Regions from separate parts of the Neobacillus pocheonensis genome, predicted to be linked through region 3. Evidence: riboswitches for the same ligand, from Rfam matches in the RefSeq annotation. Region 3 holds a riboswitch; each other region holds the start of a gene.
The links. A riboswitch is a leader RNA that binds a small molecule or an ion and turns the genes downstream of it on or off. The one in region 3 is predicted to bind S-adenosylmethionine.

Region 1 (4,442 bases), on a different contig from region 3:
GTGGATAGGGTTACGAGTTTGGAATCCAACGACCGTTTTCCAGCCCTTTTCTTCAAAAATCGCACGGGTTTGTTTTGGTTCAAACCAAACATCACCGAATACGCCTTTTTCAGGCTTTTTCACAAGGACAATTTCACCCGCAACATAAACAGGTCCTCTTTCAAATAAACGTTTTACTCCAGGATGAGCTAGTTCGTTTGTTTTGTATACTTCAAGTGCTTCTTTATCTAAATTTGGCTCATACCATTCTGAAACCGTAAGAACTCCATATACTTCGTTATTATTTATTAACTTAATTTCTTCCCCAGCAGTTAGAGTGCCAGCATATTCATATGATACAGGAAGCGTAACAGGAATTGACCAAATTGTACCGTCTGCCAATCGCATTCTGCTTACTACTGATTCATAATCCTCTTTCCCAAGAAAGCCTTTTAAAGGACTGAAAAGCCCAATCCCAATCAATTCAAGATCACTTAAGGCAATCGCATCAATTTCAAGTTCTTTTTCAATATTAGAAAAATCATAATAAGGATCAAATGCGTCTACAAGCTTTCCTCCGTGAGGCTTTGGTAAAAATGACATAGTTATCAACCTTTCTTCACTAGTTTAAATTCTTTTGTAATAGTTGTATCAGAAGCCCCACCAAGTGGAGAGGATCTTTTCATTAAAAACAATACACCAAAGACAGAGATTAACACGCCAACCATGACAATGATTGGATAAAAATTCTGAACAATGATTAATTGGATCAGGGTATAGGAAAGCACCATCGATAATACTGGCGATACCATCCAAACAGTAAGCAACTGAACGACAATATCCTTTTTTAGTACGGTTTTCCCATGCTTCGCAAACCCAATTCCAATAATCGATGACGTGGTGATTTGCGTTAGCGGTACCGGTATACCAAAAATCGACGCAGCTGTGACAATGCTTGCTCCTGTACCTGAAATCACACAGCCTTCTTCTAGCTTTAGAGTGGTAATTTTTTTACCATTCGTTTCAATTACTTTGTGACCGAGTAGGAAAGCGCCTAAGGCAACCGCCAAACCTCCCCAAAGCACACCGCTATCCGTTGACATTAACCCAGCTGCTACCAATGGGCCAACCGCATTGGCTACGTTGTTCATTCCGGCCGAGAATGCTTCGAACAATCCCATAATGACAACTATAACTGCTAAAATAGCCCCAGCTTTTGGCTTTTCAATAAAGAATTTAATAGGTTTCCATTTTAATAAGTAGGTTGCAATAATCGCAATCAGAAAAGCAGCAAATGGAGTTAAAAGCCAAAAGATGGCAATCCACAAAAGCTTTCCTGCGAAAACAGATTGGTAGACAATCCCTGCACCAACCACAGAACCAACTGCTACTTCACTGGTGGAAAGCGGGATCCCAAATGTATTTGCTAAAAACAACGACAACGCTGCCGAAGCCAAAACAATTAAGGCAATGGAATCTGTAAAGGTTTTGCTTGGAACAATCCCGCTGCCAATGGTTTTGACTACCTCTCCGCCGCCAAGCCAGGCGCCGAGAAAAACAGCGATTCCGCACAGGAGCAAGGCCAGCTGTTTTTTTACCACACCGGCACCGTATGAAATTCCCATAGACGCCGCCGCACCACTGGCACCGATATTCACTGCAAAAAACAATCCGATAGTAACAGCAACGACTGTAAGCGTTAGAACCCCCTCCTTATGATGAGTGTAAACCGCACTCAGTCTTACTACTTCCTGACCAGCGCCCTTCACGGGAATCACCGTTTGCACTTACAGCCTGGGTACAAGGGAAGCACCCGATACTTGGGTAATTACGGTCATGCAATTCGTTATATGGAAGGTCTTTCGCACGGATATAATCCCAAACTTCATCCCATGTCCAGTGAATTAACGGACAAATTTTGATATTTTGAAATTTGTCATCCTTGTTTAAAAATTGTGTATTTTGCCTCGTTGGTGACTGCTCGCGGCGAAGACCTGAAATCCAAGCTTCTTTTTGCGTCAGAGTTTCCCTAAGCGGAATTACTTTTCTAATTTGGCAGCATTGGTTTGGATCTCTTTTCCATAAGGCTGACCCATACTGTGCAGATTGTTCATCTAATGTAAGAGCAGGCTGTTTCTTTTCAATATTTAAAGTTGGGAAACGGGCCTGGATTTTATCGATGACATCATAGGTTTCTAAAAAATGCAGTCCCGTATCAAGAAAAACGATATGGGCATCCGGTTTCACTTGATGAATGATATCGATTAAAACAATTGCTTCGGCTCCAAAGCTGGAAGCATAAACAATTTTCTCTTCTGAATAATTGTTATAGGCCCACTCTAAAACACCGCGAGCTCCCTTTGTTTCATCTTCTATTGAAAATGAATCTGAAATCTGATTCCAATTTTCATAAGTAACTGTACTTGTCATAGCTTAAAAACCTCCTCTCAGTCTACAAAAAAAGCAGTCTTCCATCCATTTATGGTTGAGACCGCCTCTAGTTTTCTAGTCAGCGCGTTTATTTGATTGAAGACGTACTTTTTCATTTTTTTCAATTTGAATTACCTTGCCATCTTGAACCACTAGGGTGATGGAACCAAATTTTAAGGTGCCAAGCATTTGCTCAAGATGCGAAGCAATTTCTTGCCATTCTGATGGTTTCAGATAATTCGCCCCCCTTTTCACAAAAACGCCTCTCCCATCGAGGAAAGGCGTCTTTACATATGTAAAACACCTTATCTCCCAAAATGAATAACATTTTGCTGGAATTGGCACCTTTCAATCGCAGGTTGCCGGGCTTCAACGGGCCAGTCCCTCAGCCGCTCTAGATAAGCGATATTTGATTGTTGATGAGGTTAATCCTACTATACCAATAGGGATTAGTCAATATAATTAATTAAAATATTTTAACAATTTATTTTGTTTATACATTTGTAACAAGAATATTTACTGTACGCTGGGAAAAAACTACTCAAGAACCATTTATCAAATGACAAGGAGTTCATTTTTAATGGATAAAGAGTTATCTTATGGAGATGATTATAAATTCATTCCGGCTACCTCTATTGGCAGTGGAGTTGGGGTATCTGTTTTGCCAGATTTGTATTGTCACACCATTCAGATTGTTAATATTTGTTTAGTTGGCAATCCGGAATCCAAAGAGTTTGTATTGATTGATGCAGGTATGCCTGGTTCCTCTGATGAAATCATTTCGGTTACAGAGGAGCGTTTTGGTGCTGGAAGCAGACCAAAGGCGATTATTCTCACACACGGACATTTCGACCATGTCGGTGCGATTATTGAACTGGTGAATCATTGGCAAATCCCTGTATTTGCCCACGAATATGAATTACCCTACCTAACAGATAAGCAGAGTTATCCAGAACCAGATCCTACCGTTGAGGGAGGAATGGTTGCGAAAATGTCGCCTTTATTTCCAAATGAGCCAATCAATCTCGGAGCGAATGTTGAAAAGCTCCCTCCTGATGGAAGCGTTCCATATTTACCTGGTTTCCGCTGGATCCACACTCCTGGACACACTCCAGGGCACGTTTCTTTTTTCCGAGAGAATGATAGGGCCCTAATTGCGGGAGATGCTTTTATTAATGTAAAACAGGATTCTTTATATAAGGTAATCACCCAAGAACAAGGAATAAATGGACCGCCGAGATATTTTACAACCGACTGGCAGGCAGCCTGGGCATCAGTTAAGAAGCTAGAGGCTTTAAAACCTTCTGTTGCGGTTACAGGACATGGACTTCCAATTTCAGGAGACCAGCTTACAACTGGATTGAAAAAGCTAGTGAATGAGTTCGACCGCATAGCTATTCCAGACCATGGTAAGTATATTGATGGTAATCTACATTAAATACCCTTTTTCAGGCTGTCGAAAAACTCTCGATAGCCTTTTATTTCGCCTATTCACTTTAATAATTAACCGCGTTAATTTGTTATAATATTATTAGTTTGGGCTTTGGTACATGTCTGGTGATTGGCGCTCCAGGCACTTCGCTTTCCGCGGGCGTGCCGGGGAGCCTCCTCGGCGCAGATGCGCCTGTGGGGTCTCCCCTGCCCCGTACTCCCGCAGGAGTCTCCGTGCCTTCCGCGCCAATCACCAGAGTGTTTTCAATTTATTTCGTGAATGTATGAGAATTCATAGGCGGAGAATTTCCTGCTAATGTATATAGAGGAAGTTTAAGAAGCAGATATAAGCGAAGATATTCCGATTAACTACTCTAAATAAGACAAAATCCAAAGATTTGGATAATATAAACGGAAAAACTTCCTTTATTTTTAAGGAAATATGGATAATTCCCAATTTAAACGGAATTTTGCCGTTTATTTTTCAAACACAGTGAAATCAACATTCAGTAACAAAAGAGCCTTATTTTTAAAAGATGTTTATTGGTTATCCTTTCAGCATTTAGAAAAAGTATGTTGCAATACTCTAAGTTGATTTGCCT
Region 2 (4,442 bases), on a different contig from region 3:
TTCAGCTGCTTTACGTAAAATATACTTTGTTGTACCATTCGCTGTTTTTAAGCTAGTAGGGATTTTTGATGCTACCTCAAAAACAGCCTTATCAAGGAATGGAACACGGAGCTCTAACGAATGTGCCATCGTCATTTTATCAGCTTTCAGTAAAATATCGCCGCGCATCCATGTATGGATATCGATATATTGCATCCGATCCACAGGATCATAACCTCTCGATTCATCATAAAGCGGCTTCGTAATGTCTGTATAGTCTAATCCTTCACGATATACACTAAGAAGCTCGCGTTTTTCAGCTTCTGTAAACATTTTGGCATTACCAATATATCGCTCTTCCATTGGTGTTACTCCGCGTTCGATAAAGCTTTTACCCTTCGTACCTTCAGGCATTATATTCGCAATTCCTTTTAAAAGCCCTTTTCCGATTCTAGGAATTTTATTAAATACTTCTAATGATTGAGGTTCTCGGTAAATATTATACCCGCCGAATAATTCATCAGCACCTTCACCTGAAAGAACCACAGTTACGTGCTTCCGTGCTTCGCGGGCCACGAAATAAAGCGGCACACATGCCGGGTCAGCAAGCGGATCATCCATATGCCACATAATTTTTGGAACCTCATTCATGTATTCTTGTGGCGAGATTACATAGCTGATGTTTTCAACGCCAAGCTTTTCAGCCGTTTCTTTAGCTACATCTATTTCACTGAAGCCATTATGCTCAAAGCCTACAGAGAAGGTTTTAATCGCAGGGTGAAATTGTTTAGCAATTGACGCGATAATGGAAGAATCGATTCCGCCGGAAAGGAAGGAACCAACTGGAACATCGCTGCGCATATGCTTTTCAACTGAATCGAAAAGGATATCACGGATTTCTTTTTCGAAATCATTTTCTGATTTCTGAACCGGCTTAAATTGTGCCTTCCAGTAGCGCTTCATGTCCATTTTGGATCCGATTTTTTTCGTAAAATAATGTCCAGGCTCGAGTTTTTTAATTCCTTGGGATAAGGTATTAGGCTCAGGAACAAATTGATAAGTTAAATAGTGCTGTAAGGAATCATAATTTAGGACATCGTTTTCTAACGCAAGAAGAATACTCTTTTTCTCAGAAGCAAAGAAGGTTCTCTCACCGTCTTCTAAATAGAAAAAAGGTTTGATGCCAAATGGGTCGCGTGCCCCATAAAGTGTCTGCTCTTGTTTATCCCAAATAACAAACGCAAACATCCCGCGCAGCTTTTCCACTGCCTTTTCTTTCATGTGGCTGTAAAGAGCAATGATAACTTCTGTATCTGAACTCGTAGCAAATTTTAAGCCTTCTTGGATAAGCTCCGCGCGTAGTTCAACATAGTTATAAATCTCACCATTAAAAATGATCCAATAGCGTTCATTTTCATACGTTAGCGGCTGGTGCCCGGACTCAATGTCAATAATACTCAAACGACGGAAGCCGAATTGAATATGGTCATCGAAATAAAACCCATCATCATCAGGTCCTCGATGAGTTATAATATCGTTCATATTTTTAAATTGTTGTTTTTGTTCATTACTATAGCTCTGTGTTTTGTCGTGTACACAACCGATAAAACCACACATTATGTACCTCACCTACTCCATTCTAAATATCCTTAAACAAGGATGTTCTAAAAAAAACATACTCTCTAATACTAACATTATTTTTTAAAAATCGCACTGTGAACTAGAGGAAAATTCGAGTATAACCATTTTTCACGTCTTTCGGCCTACTTAAACATTTTATTCCGGATAACGAGGTATTGCAAAAAAACAAGAAAAAAGGAGCTACATGTAAAATGTAACTCCCGTTTGAAATTAGATATTTGCTTGCTCACGTAATGATTCAGCCTTATCAGTGCGCTCCCATGGAAGATCAACATCTGTGCGGCCAAAGTGTCCATAAGCAGCTGTTTGCTTATAGATTGGTCGGCGAAGCTCTAACATGTTTATAATTCCAGCTGGGCGAAGGTCAAAGTTTGCACTTACTAGATCCACCAAAACGTCTTCGCTTACTTTCCCTGTTCCAAAAGTGTCAACAGAGATTGATACTGGTCTTGCCACACCGATTGCATAGGCAAGCTGTACTTCAACCTTATCAGCAAGCCCTGCTGCAACGATATTTTTTGCTACATAACGTGCTGCATAAGCGGCAGAACGGTCAACCTTTGTTGGATCCTTACCAGAGAAAGCACCGCCGCCATGACGTGCATAACCACCGTAAGTATCAACAATGATTTTGCGGCCTGTTAAGCCGGCATCCCCTTGTGGTCCGCCGATTACGAAACGGCCTGTTGGGTTAATAAAGTATTTCGTGTTTTCATCGATTAGTTCTTGTGGAACTACTGGATTGATAACATACTCTTTTAAGTTGCGTTGAATTTGCTCTAATGCAACTTCAGGATGATGCTGAGTAGAAATTACAATCGTATCAATGCGAACTGGCTTATCGTTCTCATCATATTCCACTGTTACTTGTGTTTTACCATCTGGACGAAGGTAAGGAAGAAGTTCCTCTTTACGAACTTCTGTTAAGCGGCGTGCCAGCTTATGTGCAAGTGAAATTGGAAGAGGCATAAGCTCTTTTGTTTCATTACATGCAAAGCCAAACATTAAACCTTGGTCTCCTGCACCAATTGCTTCGATTTGCTCATCGGACATTAAACCTTCACGAGCTTCAAGCGCTTGGTCAACCCCCATCGCGATATCAGGAGACTGTTCATCGATTGAAGTTAAAACCGCACAAGTTTCAGCATCAAAGCCGTATTTTGCACGTGTGTAACCAATTTCTCGAACTGTTTCACGAACAATTTTTGGAATATCTACATAAGTAGAAGTTGTGATTTCCCCTGCAACTAGAACTAAGCCTGTTGTTACTGATGTTTCAGCCGCAACACGCGCATTAGCATCCTTCGCTAAAATAGCATCTAAAATAGAATCAGAAATTTGGTCACAGATCTTATCAGGATGACCTTCAGTTACTGATTCAGAAGTGAACAAACGACGTTTTGTTGACATCTGAATTCCTCCTATATTAATGAAATAAAGTGAGGTTATCTGTGTGGGGCTATGTATACCTTGCCGTTTAACCTCGGGTTGATACGGAACTCATTCCCTTAGTAGTATGAAATAAACACGGGTATTTTATTAAAAAACAATAGTTTTAATAATAAACCCGGCTAAAAATTCTCACGATGGAATAAAGAAAAAGCGATAATGTAACACGAAAATATTTTTGCATATAAAAAAACCTTCCATCTCATGAGGAAAGGTTGAATGCAAAATGTTTGCGTGCCTTTCACTCTTATCGTTCAAGGTCAAGCCTTGCCTCAGGTTTAGCACCTTTGCCCGAAAAAGGTCAATCTACTTCTTCGTTTGCAGGTTGCTGGGTTTCATAGGGCCTGTCCCTCCACCAGCTCGGGATAAGAGAGTATCCGTTCAAGGGTAAATCATACCCTACACTGTCGAACAATGTCAATGAATTTTTTCAAAACTTACGCTATCATTAAAGAATAAATTATGGTTATATTTGGAATTTTTATCCATTTTAGCATTGCTTTTTACTCATTTCATGAATAATGTATAAAATACAACTTTATTTCATCAATTAGTATAGACTAATGTTTTAAATGTGTTATACTAATCGATATAAAAATTGCCATTATAAAATTAATTTAAAAGGATGGTACATGAAATGAATTCTGTTCATATTCCAAATGAATTAAAAGAATTACTAAAAGAAAATAATGTTCAAGCGCAATTATCTGTTCCACAGCTAGTTGAAAAAATTCTAAGCCGTAATGAAGGAACTTTAACTTCTACTGGTGCCGTTCGTGTTTCAACTGGTAAGTATACAGGCCGGTCTCCCCAGGATAAATTTATCGTTGTCGAAAGTTCTACGAAAGATAAAATCGATTGGAATTCCAACCAATCAATTTCCGAAGAAGCATTTACCAATCTATATTATAAGGTATTAGATTACTTAAAGAAACAAAATGAGCTTTTTGTATTCAAAGGCTTTGCTGGAGCTGATAAGAAATCTCAGCTGCCAATTCAAGTGGTAAATGAGTTTGCTTGGCATAATTTATTTGCCCACCAGCTGTTCATTCGTCCAACGGAAGAAGAACTGCTTGGACACGAAGCCGGCTTTACCGTTATTTCTGCCCCTAATTTCAAGGCAGATCCTGCAGTAGATGGCACAAGCTCTGAGACTTTTATTATTATTTCATTTGAACGACGAATCGTTTTAATCGGTGGGACAGAATACGCCGGTGAAATGAAAAAGTCTATCTTTTCCGTAATGAATTATCTACTTCCTGAAAACAATATTTTTTCAATGCACTGTTCAGCGAATGTTGGACTTGAAGGGGATGTGGCTTTATTCTTTGGTTTGTCTGGAACTGGAAAAACAACCCTTTCTGCTGACCCTA
Region 3 (4,442 bases):
GATAAGCAAATACTCGGGAATGACTTCTTAGCTGAAACCGTGAGACAATGGGAATACGAGGCAAGCTTCGTAGCTAGATTGGGAATTCGTACTGCTTTTTGCAGATTCGGAATTATCCTTGATCGAAATGAAGGGGCATTGCCCAAAATCGCTCTTCCCTATAAGGCATATATCGGCGGTAATATAGGTCATGGCAGACAATGGATGTCATGGATTCATATCGAAGATGTTGTGAAAGGAATTTCTTTTATAATTGAAAATGAGGTCGTTAATGGCCCTATAAATTTCACTGCACCAAATCCAGTTCCCATGAGCGAGTTTGGAAAAACACTTGCTTTAGTGTTACATCGGCCCCACTGGCTTTCAGTTCCTAGCTTCGCCCTTCAAATATTATTGGGAGAAATGAGTACATTAGTAGTGGATGGTCAGAAGGTGCTACCGAATAAATTAATCGCATCAGGATTCGAATTCACTTTCCCAAACCTCGATAAAGCTTTACAAAATATATTTTCTTAAAATCAGTATCATTCCTTTCTTAAAAGGTAAAAATGGAATTAAGTACATAAAGTGCTAAATTTTTACCACTAAGCTTGATGACGATTAACAAAATATGTTGAAAGGAATGAGCAAAATGGCTGAAAAGAAGAAAAAGGATAAGGATAGAGGGAAATACACTTTATCAAGTATGCAAGAGGTATCATATCAACGCGAATTTAAAATGGCAGACCGCGCAGGCGGCTATTCAGACAGAAAAACAAAGCTTTAATTTTAAAGAAATTTCCATTAATGGACCCCTTCCAAATTGTTAAAACTAGTATAGAGAGCACTTTTTGCTCTCACTAGTTAACAGTTGAAAGGGGTTTTTTGTAATGGGTCGTTCACGCGGGCATGGTTCACGAGATAAAAACAAGGCTTCACTTCCACAGGTGCCAAAGAACATGAAATCAGATGGTATTGATGTTGAGTTTTCTAAAGAGATGGCTGATGGAGCTGACCTCGAGGCATTAGCACGAGCTAATGCTGCTAACCAGCGAGTTCAAAATCGAAATAGAAAATAATCCCTAAAAAAGAAGCAGGTTTTGCCCTGCTTCTTTACTATAATGAAAGGGGGAAATAAGTTTATTCATTGAACTCAAAAGGAGAGGTATATTTTAGAACTCGGTAAAGCTAATTCAGGTTAACATTTTTGGCATTACCTTTTTTGAAATAGCCTTTGATAAATGGTGCAGCATATCGGTCAAGTCCGAAGTAGTAAGCACCAGTTCCAGCGAATAAAAGAATCATGGCTGCTGTATAAAGTATTGGGTTTGTGCTTGTTGTTCCTGCCAACATAAAGTTAAAGTTCATGAATGCACCGGCGATTAATGCTGGAATAGTTGCTAAGCCCACGATTAATCCTACACCGACAAGCATTTCTCCCCAAGGAATTAATACGTTAAAGATATGAACGTTTGGGATTGCAAATTGTTGTAAAAAGTCTGCGTACCAAGCTTGCACTGCAGGATGTTCCCCTGTTGCATTTGCCAATGCTCCTTTAAGGAAGCCGCCTGCATCAAATCCACCTGTAAGTTTATGATAGCCTGCCTCAATCCATTGTAATCCAAGCCATACTCTTATCACTGTCCATACAACTGCTGCTTGAGGGGTTTTGAACCATCTCATCACAATCATCTCCTATTTTTCTTGCGAAATTCTTCACAAGTTTAATCATGATTTTTTACTTCCCCTTTTAATTCGGGGTGGTTCAGCTAGCTGTTTCTTGTAGAGTAAGTTTGTGAATTCTTTCACTATCTTCTCTACACTTTTAATATACGCTCCTCTATAAAAAATGACAACGACTTTCACAGTTTTTTAACATATTAATATTAGAAATATGAAAAGAATGTGAACCCAAAGCGCTGAGTTGTGGATAGTGTGAATAACAATGTGGAGCACTTATAATAGTGTACTTTTTATGTGGATAAAAATGTGGATAAAAAAGAGCATCCAAATTATTTAGATGCTCTTATAGTGTTTCTTTTATAAAGCAGATACTTTTTCTTCCGTTGAGGCAATGGCAGGTTCATATTCGCCGAGGATTGAAAAATAAAAAATCGTTTCTTGTTGTTTGACTAGCTTCTCTAAATCCTTTTTTGAAGCCTTGATGACAAATACTCCTTTTGAGACTTCATCAATCCAAGTAATTGAAGGATTGGAATAAGTTTTTGCCAGCCCAGTTACTAACCAAAACTCTTTTGGCTGCACTTTACTTTGCTCAACAGCGGCTGATGCAGTTGATTTGAAACTTCTTTTTATTGCATCGTTTTGGCTGACGTAAACCAAATCTTCAATAACCGCACTTGCTGTAGGAAACATCCCTGCTCCAGGGCCCTGAAGGGTGATTCTGCCAACAATATCCGAATGAAGACTAACAGCATTCTCAACGCCTTCTACATGATAAAAAGGATTCTCATTCCCGACAAGTACCGGTTTAACTGTTCCCTTTATTTGACTTCCTTCTTTACTAATACTTGCAAGATGTTTAAATCTTAAGCCTAATTTTTCGGCTGCTCCGATTAATTCACTTGTGATGGATGTAATCCCTTCACGTTCAACCTCCTGCCAATTCGGTTCTTCCCCAAAAGCAATTCGGCTGAGAATCATCGTTTTGTAAAAAGCATCAAAACCCTCGACATCATTGGTTGGATCTGCTTCGGCATAGCCATTTTTTTGTGCTTGTAATAAGGCTTCTGCAAATGACCACTTCTTATCTCTCATTTCAGTAAGAATGAAATTTGATGTTCCATTTAGAATTCCTTGAATTTGCTGAACGCGGTTAACCTTTAAAAGTTGTCTAAGCGTTTGAATCACCGGAATTCCTCCGGCAACTGTGGCCTCAAATCCTACCGAGACGTTATTTTGTTCTGCAAGCTCAATCAGTTGTTTTCCGTGGTGTGCAAACATTTCTTTATTGGCTGTAATAATGTGGCAGCCCCGCTCGATTGCTTTTTGCAAAATTGTAAAGGTTGGCTCCCTATTTACAATCGCTTCAATTACAATATCCAGTTTTGGCAGGCGAAGTATCTCTTCAAAGTCTGTTGTTACTAATACTTCTTTATGAATGTTTCTTTCTCTCTGTTTATTTTTAATTAGAACAGCCGCCACTTCCACCTTTTTACCTAAAGCGGACTCTAATTCTTCCGCGTGAGATTGAATTGTCCGATAAACTCCTTCACCAACCGTACCAAAACCTAAGATTGCCACCTTTACTACAGTCATTCTTTACACCCCTTCTTTAAATGGTATGAAAATACGAAAAGCCCTCTTCATAAGAAGAGGGCACGGAATCCTCCTCTTATCTATCAGGTTTAAAACCTGCAGGAATTAGCACCTTTTCAAGGAATTCCTTGAAGGTTGCCGGGCTTCATCGGGCCATGTCCCTCCGCCGCTCTGGATAAGAGATATATAATTTTTCATTAATTTACCAAGATATAAAAAGAATGTTAGCTGAATCTTCTGTCAATGTCAATAGTTTTTTTATTAAAGCGGCAATAACGCAATGGTATCCATTGCACTTATTTTTTCAATCATATTGAGCCATTCCTGCGGCTTATTTGGCAGCACGGAATAGTAGGTAGTTAGAAAATCTTTTACTAGAGAAGCTGGCACTTCATCAAGCTCTTCATTAGTGGGCATAAAGCATAAATCCAGTCCTGAAACAGCTTCACCATTATTTTCCCATGAAGGGTGAACATAAGAAAGATTTAGTCTTTTATAGCCTAAATGGGAAAGGACTTCCCTGCGAACATAAGGATCCATGACCCTTACCCCTCCAAATTCGTGCTCCGCTACTCTGTATGGATCATAAATTTCGGCGAACATACCAAATAGCTCTTTTCCGTTATCCTTCGCAAGCTTTTGTAAATCCTGCAGCCTATTCTTTGCTAAAAAGCGTCCAAGACTTAGTCCCGGTTTACTGATAATAGTGAAATCAGTCATCGCAATATTCCAGTCAGGGTAATAGCGGTATTCCGTTGCTCCTACTACCTGCTCGTTATCAACAGCGACATATACACGAATACTAGGATCTTCTAATGGCTCTTTCCAAAGTTCATAATCCAAAACTTCTTCAGACGGAAAAATTTTTCCCATTAAATCATGAAGCTTTTTAAAATTTGCGTCGTCAATGCTGGTTATGCGTTTATATTCCATTTCATATATTCCCCCTTATTTATTTGAATGGATTTTTCCATTCCATGATTACTGCATTGTTGCAGGATTCTTCATCATCGAGATAATTCTTTGCTACCCCTAGTGGCACACGGCCGCAGCGCAGCAGGAACGTAATGACAGGGTCCTTTATTTCTCCCCCAATGGTAGCGGCTAAATACTCTCCCGGAGTCATTTGATGCGACACTTTGTGATAACCCGGCATCCGTCCACCACCTACAAGGCGATCATAG

Region 1: it holds a riboswitch for S-adenosylmethionine, as region 3 does, so the genes downstream of both, ABES02_RS22855 (YezD family protein) here and ABES02_RS09770 (homoserine dehydrogenase) in region 3, are expected to answer to the same signal.
Region 2: it holds a riboswitch for S-adenosylmethionine, as region 3 does, so the genes downstream of both, metK (methionine adenosyltransferase) here and ABES02_RS09770 (homoserine dehydrogenase) in region 3, are expected to answer to the same signal.

What each region holds. Positions count from the first base shown of each region.
Region 1 covers NZ_JBCNAD010000044.1:24,796-29,237, forward strand. Annotated here, with positions in the region: gene sat (sulfate adenylyltransferase) at 1-582, opposite strand, end outside; gene ABES02_RS22845 (inorganic phosphate transporter) at 588-1,718, opposite strand; gene ABES02_RS22850 (phosphoadenylyl-sulfate reductase) at 1,693-2,409, opposite strand; gene ABES02_RS22855 (YezD family protein) at 2,485-2,598, opposite strand; SAM riboswitch class I at 2,712-2,814, opposite strand; gene ABES02_RS22860 (MBL fold metallo-hydrolase) at 2,990-3,847, shown strand.
Region 2 covers NZ_JBCNAD010000006.1:67,311-71,752, forward strand. Annotated here, with positions in the region: gene asnB (asparagine synthase (glutamine-hydrolyzing)) at 1-1,596, opposite strand, end outside; gene metK (methionine adenosyltransferase) at 1,831-3,030, opposite strand; SAM riboswitch class I at 3,314-3,441, opposite strand; gene pckA (phosphoenolpyruvate carboxykinase (ATP)) at 3,707-4,442, shown strand, end outside.
Region 3 covers NZ_JBCNAD010000019.1:27,048-31,489, forward strand. Annotated here, with positions in the region: gene ABES02_RS09750 (TIGR01777 family oxidoreductase) at 1-516, shown strand, start outside; gene ABES02_RS09755 (YfhE family protein) at 632-766, shown strand; gene ABES02_RS09760 (YfhD family protein) at 870-1,058, shown strand; gene ABES02_RS09765 (DoxX family membrane protein) at 1,168-1,662, opposite strand; gene ABES02_RS09770 (homoserine dehydrogenase) at 2,020-3,258, opposite strand; SAM riboswitch class I at 3,332-3,440, opposite strand; gene ABES02_RS09775 (GNAT family N-acetyltransferase) at 3,520-4,191, opposite strand; gene ABES02_RS09780 (GNAT family N-acetyltransferase) at 4,211-4,442, opposite strand, start outside.